DNA from 3 places in the Pararhizobium capsulatum DSM 1112 genome. Region 1 is predicted to be linked to each of the others. Evidence: riboswitches for the same ligand, from Rfam matches in the RefSeq annotation. Region 1 holds a riboswitch; each other region holds the start of a gene.

Region 1 (5,645 bases):
GCGCGGCGTGCTGCGCCGTGAAGCATCGCAGGCGGATGCGCGCCGCATCGTGCTCGTCGTGACAGAGATAGGTGCCCGGCTCGTGGCCGAGATGCACCGCGTCAAGCAGGCGATCATCGCCGACATCGTTGCCGACTGGTCCGAAGAGGAGATTGAAATCTTTTCCCATCTGTTCGATCGGTTCACGGCTTCCTTCGAGAAGGCTTACGAGGCTCGGCAGAGCGCCGGCATTGAAGCGGCCGAATAGGCCTCGAATCGCGCCGCCGCCCCTTCCCCTGATAATCACTTCGCGCTATGGCCTTGCGCCATGACCGATCAGGCTTTCACGATACTCATGGGCGGGCCTCTTGCCGCCACCGACCGGCTGCTCGGACGCCTGAAGGATACGCGGGTCATCGCGGCCGACGGCGGCATGCGCCACGCGGCCGTTATCGGCATCACGCCTGAACTCTGGGTTGGCGATTTCGACTCGACGTCGGCGGAACTGATCGCAGCGTGGCCGCGGGTTCGCCGCGAGCCCTATCCGCCAGCCAAGAACGAGACAGACGGCGAAATCGCTGTCGAAGCCGCCCTTTCCCGCGGCGCCCGCTCGCTGATTTTTGCCGGCGCACTCGGCGGCGAGCGCAGCGACCATGCCTTCATGCATCTGATCTATGCCGTCAGGCTTGCCGAAACCGGTCTCGCCGTGCACCTGACTTCGGGCGAGGAGGAAGCGACGCCACTTCTGCCGGGGACACTGGACCTCGACCTGGCGAAGGGCAGCCTCTTTTCCATTCTCGGCCTCGATACGCTCGAGGGTCTCTCTATCGAAGGCGCGCGGTATCCGCTCTCGAATTTCCATCTGCCCTTCGGCTCCTCGCGCACGATTTCCAACGTCGCTGAAGGGCCGGTGCGCTTTACCCTTTCCTCCGGCAGGGCAGTCGTTCTTGCCCGCCCCTATGACCTGACGGGAGCCTGACCATGGCGCCACCCATTCTGAAACTCGACGATATCTTCCTCTCCTTCGGTGGCACGCCGCTTTTGGCCGGTGCTGCCCTGCAGGTCGAGCCGGGCGACAAGATCTGCCTTGTCGGGCGCAACGGCTCCGGCAAGTCGACGCTCTTGAAGATCGCCGCAGGTCTTGTCGAAACGCAATCGGGCGAAGTCTTCCGCCATCCCTCCTCCACCGTGCGATACCTTGAGCAGGCACCGGACTTTGCCAGCTATTCGACTGTGCAGGCCTACGCCGAAGCAGGTCTTGGGCCGGGCGACGACCCCTACCGCGTGACCTATCTGCTCTCCCATCTCGGGCTGACAGGCCAGGAAAGTCCCAACGATCTTTCCGGCGGCGAAGCCCGCCGCGCGGCCTTGGCCCGCGTCATGGCGCCGGAGCCCGATATTCTCCTTCTCGACGAACCCACCAACCATCTCGACCTGCCGACGATCGAATGGCTTGAAGGCGAGTTGATCAAGAGCCGCTCGGCGCTCGTGGTCATCTCCCACGACCGGCGTTTCCTCGAAAAGGTCTCCAATTCCACCGTCTGGCTCGATCGCGGCCAGTCACGCCGTCTCAATCAGGGATTTGCCTTCTTCGAAGCCTGGCGCGACAAGGTGCTGGAAGAGGAAGAGATCGAACAGCACAAGCTCGGCAAGGAAATCGAGCGCGAGGAACACTGGCTACGCTACGGCGTGACGGCCCGGCGCAAGCGCAACATGCGCCGCCTTGGCGCGTTGCAGGATTTGCGTGCCAAACATCGCGGCCATAGCGGCCCGCAGGGCTCGGTCCAGGCGACGGTTTCCGACGCCCGCGAATCCGGTAAACTGGTACTCGAGGCAGACCAGATCACCAAATCCTATGGCGAGCGCACCATCGTCGCGCCCTTCTCGATCCGCGTCCATCGCAGCGATTGCATCGGCCTCGTCGGCCCGAACGGCGCCGGCAAGACGACGCTCCTGAAGATGCTGACCGGCCAGATCAAGCCCGACAGCGGTTGGGTCAAGCTCGGCACGAACCTCGAGATCGCCACGCTCGACCAGCGCCGCGAGGACCTGAACCTTGAGGACACGCTGGCCCACTACCTCACGGACGGCCGCGGCGAAAACCTGCTGGTCAACGGCGAGCAGCGCCATGTCACCGGTTATATGAAGGAATTTCTCTTCCAGCCTGAGCAGGCGCGTACACCGATCAAGAACCTTTCCGGTGGCGAGCGCGCCCGGCTGATGCTGGCGCGCATCCTCTCGCGCCCGACCAACCTTTTGATCCTCGACGAACCGACCAACGACCTCGATATCGAGACGCTGGATCTCCTGCAGGAAATCGTCGCCGGCTTTTCCGGCACCGTGATCCTCGTCAGCCACGACCGTGACTTCCTCGATCGCACCGTGACGTCAACGATCGCGCCCGCCAATCCGGATGCACCGGACGGCCGCTGGATTGAATATGCCGGCGGTTATTCCGACATGATGGCCCAGCGCAGGGGCGCCCAGGACGAAAAGCGCAAGGCCGAAAAGGCCGAAAAAGCGCGTTCCGCACCTTCTACCACCGCCGACACCCCGAAAGCAGCAAGAGGCAAGCTCTCCTTCAAGCAGAAATTCGCACTCGAAAACCTGCCGAAGGAAATGGCGAAGGCCGAGGCGGACATCGCCAAACGCGAAACCGAAATGGCCGACCCCAATCTGTTTTCGAAAAATCCGGCCCGGTTTTCCACACTTGCTGCCGAACTGGAGAAACTGCGCGCCTCTGTCACCAAGATGGAAGAGGACTGGCTGGAACTGGAAATGCTGCGAGAGGAGCTGGAGGGTTAAGCCGCTCCAGCGATTTTTCCGGGCATTGCATTTGCCCGGAAGCAGCGCTATTTAAGCATTCGTGGTGATTTGGCCGGCCGGCTTGCAGCCACGTTAAACAAGTCGCTAAAGGGCCGTGGGTGAAGCGGACCGGTTGCGATATTTTTCGTTGCCGGTTTTTTGTTTTCCGGCTCTTGTTCGTCGAGTGAGAACCATGCCCATCAAGATCCCCGATACGCTGCCCGCTTTCGAAACCCTCACCAAAGAGGGCGTGCGGGTGATGACCGAGACGATGGCTATCCGCCAGGATATCCGCCCTCTGCAGATCGGACTCCTGAACCTCATGCCGAACAAGATCAAGACCGAAGTGCAGATGGCGCGCCTCGTCGGCGCCTCGCCACTGCAGGTCGAGTTTTCCCTGATCCGTCTCGGCGGACACAAGGCGAAGAACACGTCCGAAGAGCACCTGCTTGCCTTCTACGAAACCTGGGAAGAGGTGAAGGCGCGCAAGTTCGACGGCCTGATTATCACCGGCGCGCCTGTGGAATTGCTGGATTATGAGGACGTGACCTATTGGGAGGAGATGAAGCAGATCTTCGACTGGACGCACACCAACGTGCACTCGACGCTCAATATCTGCTGGGGTGCGATGGCGGCGATCTATCATTTCCATGAGGTGCCGAAACATGCCTTGAAGGAAAAGGCGTTTGGCGTCTATCGCCACCACAATCTCAATCCGTCATCCGTCTATCTCAGTGGCTTTTCCGATGACTTCCAGATCCCCGTCTCCCGCTGGACAGAGGTTCGCCGCGCCGATATCGAAAAGGTCGACGGCCTGGAAATCCTGATGGAATCGGACGAAATGGGTGTCTGTTTCGTGCATGAGAAAACCTGCAACCGGCTCTACGTCTTCAACCACGTGGAATATGATTCGACCTCGTTGTCTGACGAATACTTCCGTGATGTCGATGCCGGCGTGCCGATCAAGATGCCGTTCAACTACTTCCCGCATAACGATCCAAGCCTGCCGCCGCAGAACCGTTGGCGAAGCCACGCGCATCTGCTTTTCGGCAACTGGATCAACGACATCTACCAGACCACCCCTTATGAGCTTTCAGCTATCGGCAACGACGACTGAACCGACAGAGGGCAGATATGATGCTCATGAACACCCGGAAACGTTGTGGGTGTTCATGAGCCATGAATTGTATGACTTTTTGGTTGCCGCGCCTTCGGAAATGGCGCAGTTTGCGCCAAACGGGTGCCAGGAGGAGACGCAGGGCCGTGGAAGCATTGAATAAAGAATTCGGCCGACTGCCATCCGGCGAGCCTGTCCATCAGCTGACGATCAAGGGTGGCGGCCTGACGGCCCATATCCTGACCTGGGGCGCCGTGATCCAGGATCTGCGCCTTGAAGGCCACGCGGCGCCGCTCGTGCTCGGCTTCGAGCGCTTTGAGGATTACCTCGCCCATTCCCCCTATTTCGGTGCAACGCCCGGCCGCAACGCCAACCGCATCGGCGGCGGACGCTTCAGCATCGATGGCAACGACTACCAGCTTGAATGCAACGAAAAGGGTGTGACCCACCTGCATGGCGGCAGCGACGGCGTCGCCAAGCAGCTCTGGAGCGTGGTTGAGCACGCACCGGATCGCGTCGTTCTCGAAATCGTCGATCCGGAGGGCCGCGCCGGCTATCCCGGCAACTGCGACATCCGCTGCACCTACGAACTCAAGGACGGCGGCGTCCTTAGCGTCAGCTACGCATCGACAACGGACAAGGCCACCATCGCCAATGTCTGCCAGCACAGCTACTTCAATCTCGACGGCGGCCCCGATGCGCTCGACCACGACATCATGATTGCCGCCGGCCACTATCTGCCGACGGACGAACGGCAGGTGCCGACCGGCGACATCCGCCCGGTGGATGGCACCGCCTTCGATCTGCGCAGCATGACCTCAATGCGCCGGCAGATGGAAGGCGACAAGATCGGCTACGACCACAACTTCTGCCTCTCGCCCGCCCGTGGTCCGAAGCGCTCCGTCGCACTGGTGCGCAGCGTCAATTCGGGTGTCGCATTGGAACTTCGCACCACTGAACCGGGCGTGCAGTTTTACACCGGCTTCAAGATGAAAGTGCCGGTGCCGGGGCTTGAAGGCAAGACATATGGCCCCTTTGCCGGCTTTTGCCTGGAAACCCAGATCTGGCCGGATGCCGTCAACCACTCGAATTTCCCTGAAGGCATCCTTCGCCCGGGCGAGACCCTGCTGCAGGAAACGGATTACGTCTTCAGCCGCAGCTAACGGCAAGGCAGCGTCGATCGGGAGGGGATGGATATGGCAGGCACACGGGATAAATCCGCCGGTGGCATCGCGCTGGTGACAGGGGGCGGCACCGGTATCGGGCGGGCCATCACATCGGCCCTTCTGGCACAGGGCTATACGGTGGTCATCGCCGGACGTCGTACCGATATCCTTGATATCGCAGCCGGTGAGCTTGCGTGGGAAAATCCTGAAAGCACCGTGCGGGCCATTGCGGCCAACATCGGTGATCCGCGCTCCGTCGAGGCGCTGTTTGCGAGGATCTCTGCGGAATTCGGCCGGCTCGACTTGCTCGTCAACAATGCCGGCCGAGGGTTACCGGCCGTCCCGATGGAAGATATTTCCTTCGAGGACTGGAACGACATCGTCGCCGTCAACCTGACGGGCGCTTTCCTGTGCACCCAACAGGCAATGCGCATGATGAAGGCACAGACCCCGCGCGGCGGCCGGATCATCAACAACGGCTCGATCTCGGCCTCGACACCCCGCCCGCTCTCAGCGCCGTATACAGCAACCAAACACGCAATCAGCGGCCTCACCAAATCCACCGCCCTCGACGGCCG
Region 2 (5,645 bases), 920 kb from region 1:
AAGAATTGGCATGCCGATCGCACCTCAACGGTCGTTTCGTCCGTAAGCGGCGCCATTCGCGTCACTTCTGCGCGGAGTTATTCGTCGCCCGCCAGCGAATTCCCCTCGGCTACAAATCTATGAGCCCTTGAGCCTTGTCGTTGTGGTCTCTATGGAAACAGAACATCGCCATGAACAATCGGATGGTCTGCCATGAATCTCGACGTCCAGGAACTCAACGGAGCCTGCCACTGCGGCACCGTTATGTTCAATGTAAAACTGAAGGATGGTCTGCGTACGGCTCGGCGCTGCACCTGCTCCTATTGTCAGCTGAAAGGCGCCGTGGCGGTCTCCGCGGCAAAGGACGGAATTACCGTGCTCGCAGGTGGCGAGACGCTCACCAGGTACCAGTTCAACACCAGGGCCGCAGAGCATTATTTTTGCTCGACATGCGGCATCTACACGTTCCACAAACCGCGCTCCAACCCGGATTTCTATGGGGTCAATGCTGCGTGTCTTGAGGGAGTGAGCCCTTTCGACTTCGGAGAGCTACCCGTCAATGACGGTATCAATCATCCAATGGATACCCAGGGCTCGGCAGGTCCCCGACGCGCGGGAACCCTGCGCTACATTCCTGCGAAATGAGGAAACGCGACGCGAACCCGGCAGTGGCAAAACGTGCCGTACCGGGTTTTGTCTCGAACGCGATGGGGGAACCTTAGGGTAGGGCCAACCGTTGTCACCTTGATTAACAAGGTTTTAAACATGCGCCCGATTTTCATCGTCCTGCTTGGATCGATCCTCAGTATTCTCGTCGTAAAATATGCCAACAATTCGCTGGCAAACGACGTTCCGCTGGCCACGCCTGAAAATGCCGCAACGACGCTCTGATGCGGCTCCGCTGAGCAATACCTCACATCCCGGATCTGTAAGCCCGGCTTCCTTAAGATTGCAAAAAGGCCCTCGCCGAGATCGGCAAGGGCCTTAAAATTACTCGGAGCGTTCGAATTCCACGAGCATATGCAGCATGCCTGCTTTCTGCTCGGGATCAACGGACTTACCGTAAAATCAGCTCATTTCCGCATGCCAATGGTGGTTCGGTCAGTGTGTCCGGTCCGTCGGAATTGTCGAGGCCGTTATCGAGACAGGATCGCTGGCTGGAAAAGTGCCTTCGAGCCCCTCGTCGAGTTGCTCCTCCATGGTGCCGGTATCGCCTGCAGCGCGTGCGCTGCGACGAGCTTTCATGGCTTCTTCTGCGCCACCTTCCTTGTCGCCGCCGGAATTGGCGGTGTCCATCAGGACGGATTTGGCCTTTTCGATCGCATTCAGCCGATTGAGACTATCATCAGCGCCGGTGGGCATGGTGACGGATACGACCTCGCCATGATCGCCGACGAATTCAACCGTAAATCCCATCTTGCCACCCTGTTCGGGAATGACCTGTGTGCCGACAACGTGCATGTGAGCCTCCTGTTTGAAATATCTCCTCTCATCAAACGAGAAGCTGGTCTCAATGGTTCCGCGGCAAAGCAGAACGTCGGTAAGACGCACATGAAAACGCCCGCAAGAATGCGGGCGTTTCACGAATCCCTCGAAGGAGCAGCTGTATCTGCTTACGCCTTGACTGACCGCAAGGCCTGCGCGAAGTCTTCAAGCAGATCGGCGCTATCTTCGATGCCAGCGGAGAAGCGGACTGTGCCTGGGGAAATTCCAAGCTCGGTGCGCGCCTCGTCAGAAAGGTTCTTGTGCGTCGTGGTTGCCGGATGGGTGATCAGGCTCTTGGAGTCGCCAAGGTTGTTGGAAATCACGGTGATATCGAGCGCGTTTTGAAGCGCGAAGGCTGCTTCCTTGCCACCCTTCATCTCGAAGCAGACGAGCGTTGAGCCGCCGGTCATCTGGCGCGCGATGATATCAGCCTGCGGATGGTCCTTGCGGCCCGGATAGATCACCTTCGCTATCTGCGGCTGCTCGGCAAGGAAATCGGCGATGCGGGCTGCATTCTCCGTCTGCTGGCGAACGCGCAGCGGCAGCGTCTCGATGCCCTTCAGGAGCGTCCAGGCGTTGAACGGCGAGAGTGCCGGGCCGGTGTGGCGGAAGTAGTCGTGCAGGTTCTCGTTGATCCAGTCTTTGCTCGACAACACGACCCCGCCGAGGCAGCGGCCCTGGCCATCGATATGCTTGGTGGCCGAATAGACGACGACATGGGCGCCGAGTTCCAGTGGTTTCTGAAAAAGCGGTGTCGCAAACACGTTGTCGACGACGACCGTCGCGCCGATCGCATTGGCGATCTTGGCAACACCTTCGATATCGACGACTTCGAGCGTCGGGTTGGTCGGGCTTTCCAGGAATAAGACCTTGGTATTCGGGCGAACGGCAGCTTCCCAGTTGGCGAGATCGCGGCCATCGACCAGCGTGCATTCAACGCCATATCTGGGCGCCAGCGTCTCAACGACATAGCGGCAGGAGCCGAAGAGGGCGCGAGCCGCGACGATATGATCACCGGCCTTGACCTGGCAGAGGATTGCGGCAGAGACAGCGGCCATGCCGGACGCCGTGGCGCGGGCGTCCTCGGCGCCTTCCAGCATGCACATGCGCTTTTCGAACATGTCGTTGGTCGGGCTGCCGTAGCGGGCGTAGATGAACCCGTCGGTCTCGCCCTTGAAGCGTGCCTCAGCCGCTTCCGAGCTGTCGTACACGAAGCCTTGGGTCAGGAAGATGGCTTCAGAGGTTTCGCCGTGGTTCGACCGGGTGGTTCCACCATGAACGAGCTGCGTTGCCGGGCGCCAGTTTTTGCTCATCATTCGTCTCTTTCAAAACAAAAAAACCGGCCGCAAAAGCAAGCCGGTCCGAGACCCGGCCTTTTTAGCTACTTATTTAACGTGGCTGCAAGCCGACCGGCCAAATCACCACGGGATAAAGCTGCAATACTGCCGTTCCCGGCTTGCGTCAATTCCCCAGGTTTGGTTTCTCTGAAGGGAAACCTAATGGAATGTTCATGGCGCGCGAAACAGGAATATTGGCGGACCGGGCGATCGCCGCTCTCTTCGACGAGGGGCGGCTTGCAAGCGAGGCCGCGCTCGATACGGATCAGATCCAGCCCGCCAGTCTCGACCTGCGTCTCGGCTCGAAAGCCTTTCGCGTGCGCGCCAGCTTCATGCCAGGCCCTGGCCATCTCGTCGCCGACAAGCTCGACCGGCTGAAACTTCATGTGATCGATCTTTCGGAAGGCGCGGTGCTGGAGACGGGCTGTGTCTATATCGTTCCCCTAATAGAAAGCCTCGATCTGCCGGCCGTGATGTCTGCCTCGGCCAATCCGAAGAGCTCGACCGGTCGTCTGGATATTTTTACCCGCGTCATCACCGATCGCGCCCAGGAATTCGACAAGATTCCCGCCGGCTACAAGGGGCCGCTTTACCTCGAAATCAGCCCGCGGACCTTTCCGGTCATTGTGCGCCGTGGCTCGCGTCTGTCGCAGATCCGCTTCCGTATCGGCCATGCGCTGTTGACGGAGACCGAGGTGATGGCGCTGCATGAGAGCGATATTCTTGTCGCCAGCGAAACGCCGAATGTCTCGGGTGCCGGCATCGCGCTTTCGATCGATCTGAAGGGTACGGGCGTCGATGGTCTGATCGGCTATCGCGGCAAACACCACACCGCCGTCGTCGATGTCGACAAGAAGGCGGAGCATGGGATCTTCGATTTCTGGGAGCCGCTCTACAGCCGCGGTCGTGACGAGTTGATCCTCGATCCTGACGAGTTCTACATCCTCGTATCGCGCGAAGCAGTCCACGTGCCGCCGCTTTACGCTGCGGAGATGACGCCGTTCGATCCGCTCGTCGGCGAGTTCCGCGTCCATTACGCCGGCTTCTTCGACCCCGGTTTCGGTCATGCCTCTGCTGGTGGGACGGGAAGCCGCGCCGTGCTGGAGGTGCGCAGCCACGAGGTTCCCTTCATTCTCGAGCACGGCCAGATCGTCGGCCGTCTGGTCTATGAGCATATGATGGAGCGCCCGGAGGGTCTTTATGGCCTGCTCGGCACGTCCAACTATCAGGCGCAGGGTCTGAAACTCTCCAAGCATTTTCGCTCGGAATAGGTGTCGGGTCAGACGGTTCCTGAGTGCCCATCACTCTTGACAGCCAGCCGCTGTTGGTGGAAACCTCAAGGTGTTGCGGGTATGATGTAATGGTAGCTTGTCAGCTTCCCAAGCTGATCGCGCGGGTTCGATTCCCGCTACCCGCTCTAGTGAACGCCGTCCCACATACCGCTTGCTAAAGGTTGAACCGAAGCGCATTGTCGCGCCTTCGGCAGCAAATTATACAGGCGCTGCCGCTTGAGGGTCAGATGCCCTCGCCTCAACAAAGGAGGACGATATGTCTTCCAGCCATCACCAAAACTTTCTGAAAACCATGCAGCTCAGATCAATCAGCCGCTCCGCGCCGGCGTTGACCGATGCTGCGGCAGAATTGCATGGCGCGCCCTTGCCTTTTCTTTCGGGTCGGTTTCAGCTCGGTGCCGAAAATGAGCCGATTGTTGTCGGTCTGTCGGTAGGCTCTCAAAACGCGCCTTTGCCTGCCGCTCGCGTGACGTCTTACCCGCCGGCCGGGATAGCAGTTTATAACTGGGCTGATGGGCCTGGGGCCTGGTGGCGGTTTCTTCAACCTTCGCCACCGATGTCACCCACGGAAGAGGGTGTATGAGATGCACAAGGGAACTGCACTTTCCGGGACATTGATGCTCATCATGATCAAGTCATCGCTGGTTTTGTCTCTTATCTTCGTCGCCTATTTCGCATTGAAGTAGGCGCTGCCGCCCAATATCTGGAGCCCCGATGTCACTTTCATTTCCCAATACTGCCCGCAGCTATGATGAAACCCACATGCGCGTTCGCTTTACAGGCTACGACGGCATGTTCGAGGTTAAATGCTTCGTCTCCGTAGACGTGTTTGCCGGAGAACTGGCGCCGCGCACCACGACCGAAAACGCTTATCTGGCGGCATTCGATGGAATGCGTGCGAGGATCATGGAAATTGCAAAATCCGTCTACAGGTCCAAGCGACAGGCGACTATTCTGCTGGACAGGTCGCATTTCCGCTGAAACGCGTGAAACTGTACGGCTGTCACCAAAGGCTCGTCTTTCAAGCGTTCCTGTCGCGTGTTTCGCGCAGTTCCCTCAGGCGGGTTGTTTTTGCCACTTCAGCGGCCTTCTGCGTGCTGATCACGCGGAATGCAACGGCTTTCACCTGATCAAAGTCGCCGATCGCCGACGGACCTTTCGGTCTGCGGGTTTTGTCGAGGATCGCTTTCTGTTCCATGTCTCAATCCTGTCTCTTGATCTGCTTCTTATCCCTGAGGAGCGCGAATTCAATTTCGGACGACGTTACCTGCAACATCTGACGTGTCGCGGAGCGGGTTTCCAGCGACGGAATTTCGAGTTGGGCTCTCACCGTCTTGTAAGCGACAAACGACAAGCCGGAAATCTGCTCTTCATCAATGGTAAAGCGATAGGATCCCGCCGCCAGCGGGGCAGCCTGCGCCTCGACAAGGAAGGTATGATGGAAAGTTATCTTTGTCTCGGTGGTGCGCTCAGGATTTAATTGCGCGATCATAACGGATCTCTTTCGTTGCTTATGGGGACTTAGAGTTTGTTAGGGAAAAGTGGAAACCGG
Region 3 (5,645 bases), on a different contig from region 1:
GAACCGAGCAAGGTCAAGTTCTCGACCGAGCCCAGAACATGGGCCGTATCGGCAAGGCTGAAGCTGATTGACGACTGGACGGTGTCGCTGCCAGTCGATCCGGCGATGCTCTCATTGACGATGTCAGATGCATTGTCGACGACATAAACATCGTTTCCAGCCAGCCCGCGCATGTTGTCGGCGCCAGCGCCGCCGTTGAGCACGTTGATCCCGGCATTTCCGGTGAGCACGTTGTTGAGGGCGTTGCCGGTGCCGTTGATGTTGCCGGAACCGAGCAAGGTCAAGTTCTCGACCGAGCCCAGAACATGGGCCGTATCGGCAAGGCTGAAGCTGATTGACGACTGGACGGTGTCGCTGCCAGTCGATCCGGCGATGCTCTCATTGACGATGTCAGATGCATTGTCGACGACATAAACATCGTTTCCAGCCAGCCCGCGCATGTTGTCGGCGCCAACGCCGCCGTTGAGCACGTTGATCCCGGCATTGCCGATGAGCACGTTGCTAAGTGCATTGCCGGTGCCGTTGATGTTGCCGGAACCGAGCAAGGTCAAGTTCTCGACCGAGCCCAGAACATGGGCCGTATCGGCAAGGCTGAAGCTGATTGACGACTGGACGGTGTCGCTGCCAGTCGATCCGGCGATGCTCTCATTGACGATGTCAGATGCATTGTCGACGACATAAACATCGTTTCCAGCCAGCCCGCGCATGTTGTCGGCGCCAGCGCCGCCGTTGAGCACGTTGATCCCGGCATTTCCGGTGAGCACGTTGTTGAGGGCGTTGCCGGTGCCGTTGATGTTGCCGGAACCGAGCAAGGTCAAGTTCTCGACCGAGCCCAGAACATGGGCCGTATCGGCAAGGCTGAAGCTGATTGACGACTGGACGGTGTCGCTGCCAGTCGATCCGGCGATGCTCTCATTGACGATGTCAGATGCATTGTCGACGACATAAACATCGTTTCCAGCCAGCCCGCGCATGTTGTCGGCGCCAACGCCGCCGTTGAGCACGTTGATCCCGGCATTGCCGATGAGCACGTTGCTAAGTGCATTGCCGGTGCCGTTGATATCGGCAGAGCCAGTCAAGGTCAGATTCTCGATACCTGAAAACGAAGCGAGCGAACGTGAAATTGTTGATGTAATGGAGTCAGCGGTCCCCGAGCTATCAATGATTAGGTCGATACCGGAGGCTTCGTTGTCGAGGACGTAGGTGTCATTGCCGTCGCCCCCATCAAGTCTATCGGATCCAGTTCCCCCACTCAGCACGTCGTTTGAAGCGTCAGGCCCACCAAATAAAAAGTCATTTCCGCCGAGGCCAGACAGCGAGTCGCTCCCCCAACTGCCATGTATCTCGTCTTGATCAGCAGTACCAACAAGGCTGTCATTCAGCGCGGTGCCCACCACTAAATTCGCAGTGTTCGAATAGGTGGGGGCAAACAAGAAATAATACGATCCCGTTTCAACAAAGCTATTGCTAGAGACGGTAAACATCACCGTGCTGCTATCGGCGGCAACGAAGGTTCCACTCTCACCGCTAGGCAAGACCTCATAAGAGAGGGTGTCATAGTTGGCGCCCTTTAGTTGCGCGAACAAGTCTGGAACCGCGGACTGGTATTCGTAGTAGTAGCGCTGCCCAGCCACAGTGGAGACGAGAAACCCGTCTTCGTCACCAGCTATTTCCAGCTGACCCGTTACAATCGTGTTGTATGAAAGTGAGGGTGCCGTAGCCCAATTCGCCGAATAGTCGTCCGGAACACCCGATGCGTAAGAGAGTTCGCTCTGGAGGTAGTAAGATCCTACGTTACCTCCGCCAGCAACCTGGACGAAGTGCAGACCAGAAGTGCTTGGAGTGTAGAACAGCGACTCAACAGTGTCTCCAGTTACGGGGACTGTAACCGAAGTTCCTAGAAGGTTTTCCCCGCTTGGGGAATACAATCTGAAAAACGCATCTTCGTTTGATATTCCAGATGGAAAATGATTACCGTTTAGGTAGAAATGATACTCGATACCAGCAACTAGATAAACACCGAATGCATCGAAGTCCAAAACGGATTCTATTGTTCCTGTGGCAGGCGCGCCGTTTGTCAGATAGAGAAAGGTATTTGTGCCGCTAGAACCATCGGCCAGTTGCTCATTGGAACTCATATTCTTCCATTTCGTTGACTAAACGGTTATTCTTGAAACGCTCACGGCGACGTCATCTGTCGCTCCTCGTCTCCAAGGTTGCGACTGTGTGGCTCGACGGGTTGTGTGGGGTCCCCACCCGAAGACAGATATCCTTCAAGTCGGCTCAAATTGGTAGTGGCATTTTCTGACAGCTAAAACCACACGCCTTCGCGCGCGTCTGGCAGAAACGTAAGATAGACTCGCTGCGGCGAGCGAGCTTGCTCATCGTCGCCAATTGATTGCTCTTTGCTGCCGATCAGGGCTCCGCCTACTCCTAACAAGAGCAATCGGACGGTGAGCCGCCCGCCGTTGACAACGCGAGCAACTGTCGTCGCCTTATCCTGCCTATATTTTCTTGTCCTCCTCTCCGCGCCCCGTCCTTTTCGACAAATCGGCAGCTAATTGGTCCATGGCGGCTTCGATTTCGTCCTCGCGTTCAGCGGCCTCGCCGTGCCAATTCTGAACGCCTCGTCTTCCGCCTCCAGCCGGGCTTTCTCCCGGTGATAGGCTTCCGCCCTCCGGGGTACGTTGTAGATCCCCCGCACGATATGCTTCGCGATCGCTTCCGGGCTGTCCCAATCCGGATCGTAGCCTCTCTGTCCGGGCATTATCCTCGCCATTCGCTTGTTCCTTTCTTCAATCACTCGGAAGCAGCGCAAAGTGCCGACTCTGATGTGAACAATCCGTCCAGCATGGGCGACCTGGAAATCCGATTTCCTGAGAAACTGACAACGCGAGGAATGTCGGGGGCATTGGTGGGGATCTTGAATGTGGATTTGGCCATCGTCGTCTCCCTGTTCCGGTTCATCAGGAGCGAGGGCAAGGGACGGTGGTGCAGGATCAGCCCGTTTGGTTGCCGTCTGGCCACATCCCCTTGCGGGTCACCACCTTGCCCGGGCGGGCAGGTTGGCGAGGGCTTTCGCCCCGCTCTTGATGCTGGCCCTGAACATATTCAACGGGGTAGAATTGTCAATCCGGACCTCGGGGCCGTGCGTGAACTCCTTCCCTGGTTGAGCACTGTCCGCACTCGCCGCTGTCATGATGTTACGACGATCCGCAAAGGTGTGGCGGGCGGCCGAACACCCGTCGAGGGAAGACAGTATCAGGCGGTCGGGCCGTGTGACCGTCAGGGAAACTCTTCAGCGGTCGCTAGAATTTCCTTCGAGGGCGTTCCGTAACTTACAAGCTTCACGTCAAGGTCGAAGGTCTCCGTCAATCTGAAGGCTCGCCGCATGGCGCCGTGAATCCAACTTTCGGAGTTGCCGAAAACGCCTCCGCCGAGAAACGTCAGGAAAACGACCTTCGATCCGTCGCGGTGCGCGTTCAGAACCGCAGCCCACAAAGTAGCCTCGTATGCAGCCTCCAGGACCAGTGACGCGAACAATTCCCAAAAAGGAGATCGTACGCCGTAGGCAACCGGGAGCGCCGAGCAGAGCGCTTGTGAAACTTGTGGTCGGTTCGGTCCAACGGCTTCAGTGGCTTCCACACCGCTATGTACCCCGATGCGCAGCTTTCCACGCAGGGTATCGATCTCGTCTGGCGCAAGACTTCGGAGATGTCGAGTGACTGCATCGAGGCCCCGTTCACTGCACAACGCATAGCCGTTCTTCATCGTCCAAAGATCGCTGACGGGAAGTTTGGTCCCAGCACTCAATGCCGCGCCAAGGGCAGCGAGCCCGTCGAGTTGCCTGTTGGCGGTCTGGCCCTCGCCCCCGTCGATTGGAACGAAGTAGTTCCGGTAAATGGTCGCAGCGCCCGCTGCGATCGCGCAAGCCGGCCCTTGGGTATGGTCGTGTTGATATCGGGTCACGCCATCCTCGGGCGTCACCTCTGGCCCCGTCATTTCAAGTAGATTAAACTGTGACGCAACTTGAAACAATGCGCCGGCATTTTCCGGGGCCCGATGCATGCTCCGTACATCGCCGGTCACGACCCTTGTCCGAAGCCGACCCGGCAAGCCGCGGCGAGAGGCTGCCCTCTCGCGCAGATCTTGGAGGGAAATCAGTTCAAGCTTGCCAGCCGCATAGCTGGCACCATTGACCTTCGAGCGTAATCGGCCGTCAACGACCTCAAGCCGGGCACGGGTTTCCTGGTAGCCAGTCTCGGGGAACCCTGTGAGCTGTTCGAACCAATCCATCATCCGTTCCCCCCTTCTTGTTAGGTCTTCGAGCGAATGCCCAGGACGTAGTCTTCTTGATCCGACGTCTCGATTGCCCCCGGACGAACGGCGCGTACTTGCCTGATCGCGGTCGCCGGCTCCATGCCGAGTTCGATGAGAAGACGGGCTCCGATCGTACCGGCCCGTCCGAGGCCGCCGCGGCAGTGAACCACAACATCGCGTCCGCTGCGAACCAGTGCGGATCTGGTCACCGGCAACGTCCCATTGCCGCTCGAACTCTGCGTCCGGCGTCAATACGTCGCCAATCGGCAGGTGGAACCACAGCATTCTTCTGCGAAGGACCTCTTCGCCAAGGTGTTCCACCCGAAGGAGAACCAACTCCTTCTGCTCCACCAAAGTAACGACCGCGGCGGCTCCCCAGTCGCGGATCGCATCGAGATCGATATTCAGATCACGATCCCAATAGCCGCTCATGGCTTGCCGGTCGTATTTCCCCGGACAGAAAGTGATGCCCACACGTCCGAACGTCGGACCTGCAGACACAGCGGCGATCTGCAATGGATGCGTCAAAGATGTTCTTTTCATTCGATGCGCACCTTCTCCGCTATTCGCTCTAGTTAGGGTGGTATCGCTGATCCTTACTGCCAGGGGAGGTTGCCTGACGCCCTGCGCGGTGAGTCAGGTTGAAATTGGTTGATTGAAGAACGCTTTGAGTCGTTCCAGGTCATGTTTGCTGACGTGGACTCCGGTCAGATGGACAATGCCCGATGCCCTGTATCCACCGAACTCTCCTTCCACAGCCAGGCGATTGCCTTTCTGCCCGAGCAAGGCGGTTTGGCCTTTTGTTTTAGTGAGCTGTTTGAAGGTTGCTAGCCCGATCACGACCAAGTGCTGGGGCCGCAGTACTGCAATAATCCTCTGCACTCTTTCGAAACTAAATTTCTCCAGTTCGCGCCTTAACCCCGGCGGGACAGAATGCCATGCTTCCATAGTCGGGGCGCGAAAAAAGATCATATTGAGCCCCGTATGCTCGACCGACTGTATCGCGAACACGTGTTGAAGTTTTTTCGCCAATGGCGCCTTCGCATTCGCATGCCATGATTGATCTGGCCAACTGTCATGCTGACCTTCATAACTTTCATCCTTCCACCCCCCGGGCTGAAACCCGATGAACATGTAGGGCGCGCGAACTACGGGCGGCCCATAGAGAATTCGGAAGCCCAATGCCGCCGATCCGAGGCCTGGCGCAAGTTCAGCATACCGGCTGCGTGTTTCTTCATAAATTTTGCGGCAGATAGCCTCGGCCTCCAGGGTGTCGCTCGCCGATGCGGGCGAGGGCAGGGCAACGGGGTCAGCATCGCGCCCCA

What was found. A riboswitch is a leader RNA that binds a small molecule or an ion and turns the genes downstream of it on or off. The one in region 1 is predicted to bind S-adenosylmethionine.
Region 2: another riboswitch for S-adenosylmethionine. It lies ahead of QO002_RS04870 (O-succinylhomoserine sulfhydrylase); the one in region 1 lies ahead of metA (homoserine O-acetyltransferase MetA).
Region 3: another riboswitch for S-adenosylmethionine. It lies ahead of QO002_RS28685 (hypothetical protein); the one in region 1 lies ahead of metA (homoserine O-acetyltransferase MetA).

The regions. Positions count from the first base shown of each region.
Region 1 covers NZ_JAUSVF010000001.1:102,137-107,781, forward strand. The annotation lists gene QO002_RS00475 (MarR family winged helix-turn-helix transcriptional regulator) at 1-247, shown strand, start outside; gene QO002_RS00480 (thiamine diphosphokinase) at 308-958, shown strand; gene QO002_RS00485 (ABC-F family ATP-binding cassette domain-containing protein) at 961-2,784, shown strand; SAM riboswitch at 2,836-2,913, shown strand; gene metA (homoserine O-acetyltransferase MetA) at 2,978-3,901, shown strand; gene QO002_RS00495 (aldose epimerase family protein) at 4,048-5,064, shown strand; gene QO002_RS00500 (SDR family oxidoreductase) at 5,098-5,645, shown strand, end outside.
Region 2 covers NZ_JAUSVF010000001.1:1,027,054-1,032,698, forward strand. The annotation lists gene QO002_RS04855 (GFA family protein) at 193-624, shown strand; gene QO002_RS04860 (hypothetical protein) at 745-870, shown strand; gene QO002_RS04865 (hypothetical protein) at 1,081-1,440, opposite strand; gene QO002_RS04870 (O-succinylhomoserine sulfhydrylase) at 1,593-2,777, opposite strand; SAM riboswitch at 2,821-2,899, opposite strand; gene QO002_RS04875 (2'-deoxycytidine 5'-triphosphate deaminase) at 2,975-4,072, shown strand; tRNA gene QO002_RS04880 (tRNA-Gly) at 4,148-4,218, shown strand; gene QO002_RS04885 (hypothetical protein) at 4,350-4,676, shown strand; gene QO002_RS04890 (DUF1488 family protein) at 4,808-5,074, shown strand; gene QO002_RS04895 (hypothetical protein) at 5,115-5,291, opposite strand; gene QO002_RS04900 (hypothetical protein) at 5,295-5,585, opposite strand.
Region 3 covers NZ_JAUSVF010000004.1:70,329-75,973, forward strand. The annotation lists gene QO002_RS28680 (calcium-binding protein) at 1-2,138, opposite strand, end outside; gene QO002_RS28685 (hypothetical protein) at 2,558-2,767, opposite strand; SAM-I-IV-variant riboswitch at 2,999-3,101, opposite strand; gene QO002_RS28690 (hypothetical protein) at 3,286-4,299, opposite strand; gene QO002_RS28695 (phosphatase domain-containing protein) at 4,317-4,529, opposite strand; gene QO002_RS28700 (DUF6508 domain-containing protein) at 4,957-5,645, opposite strand, start outside.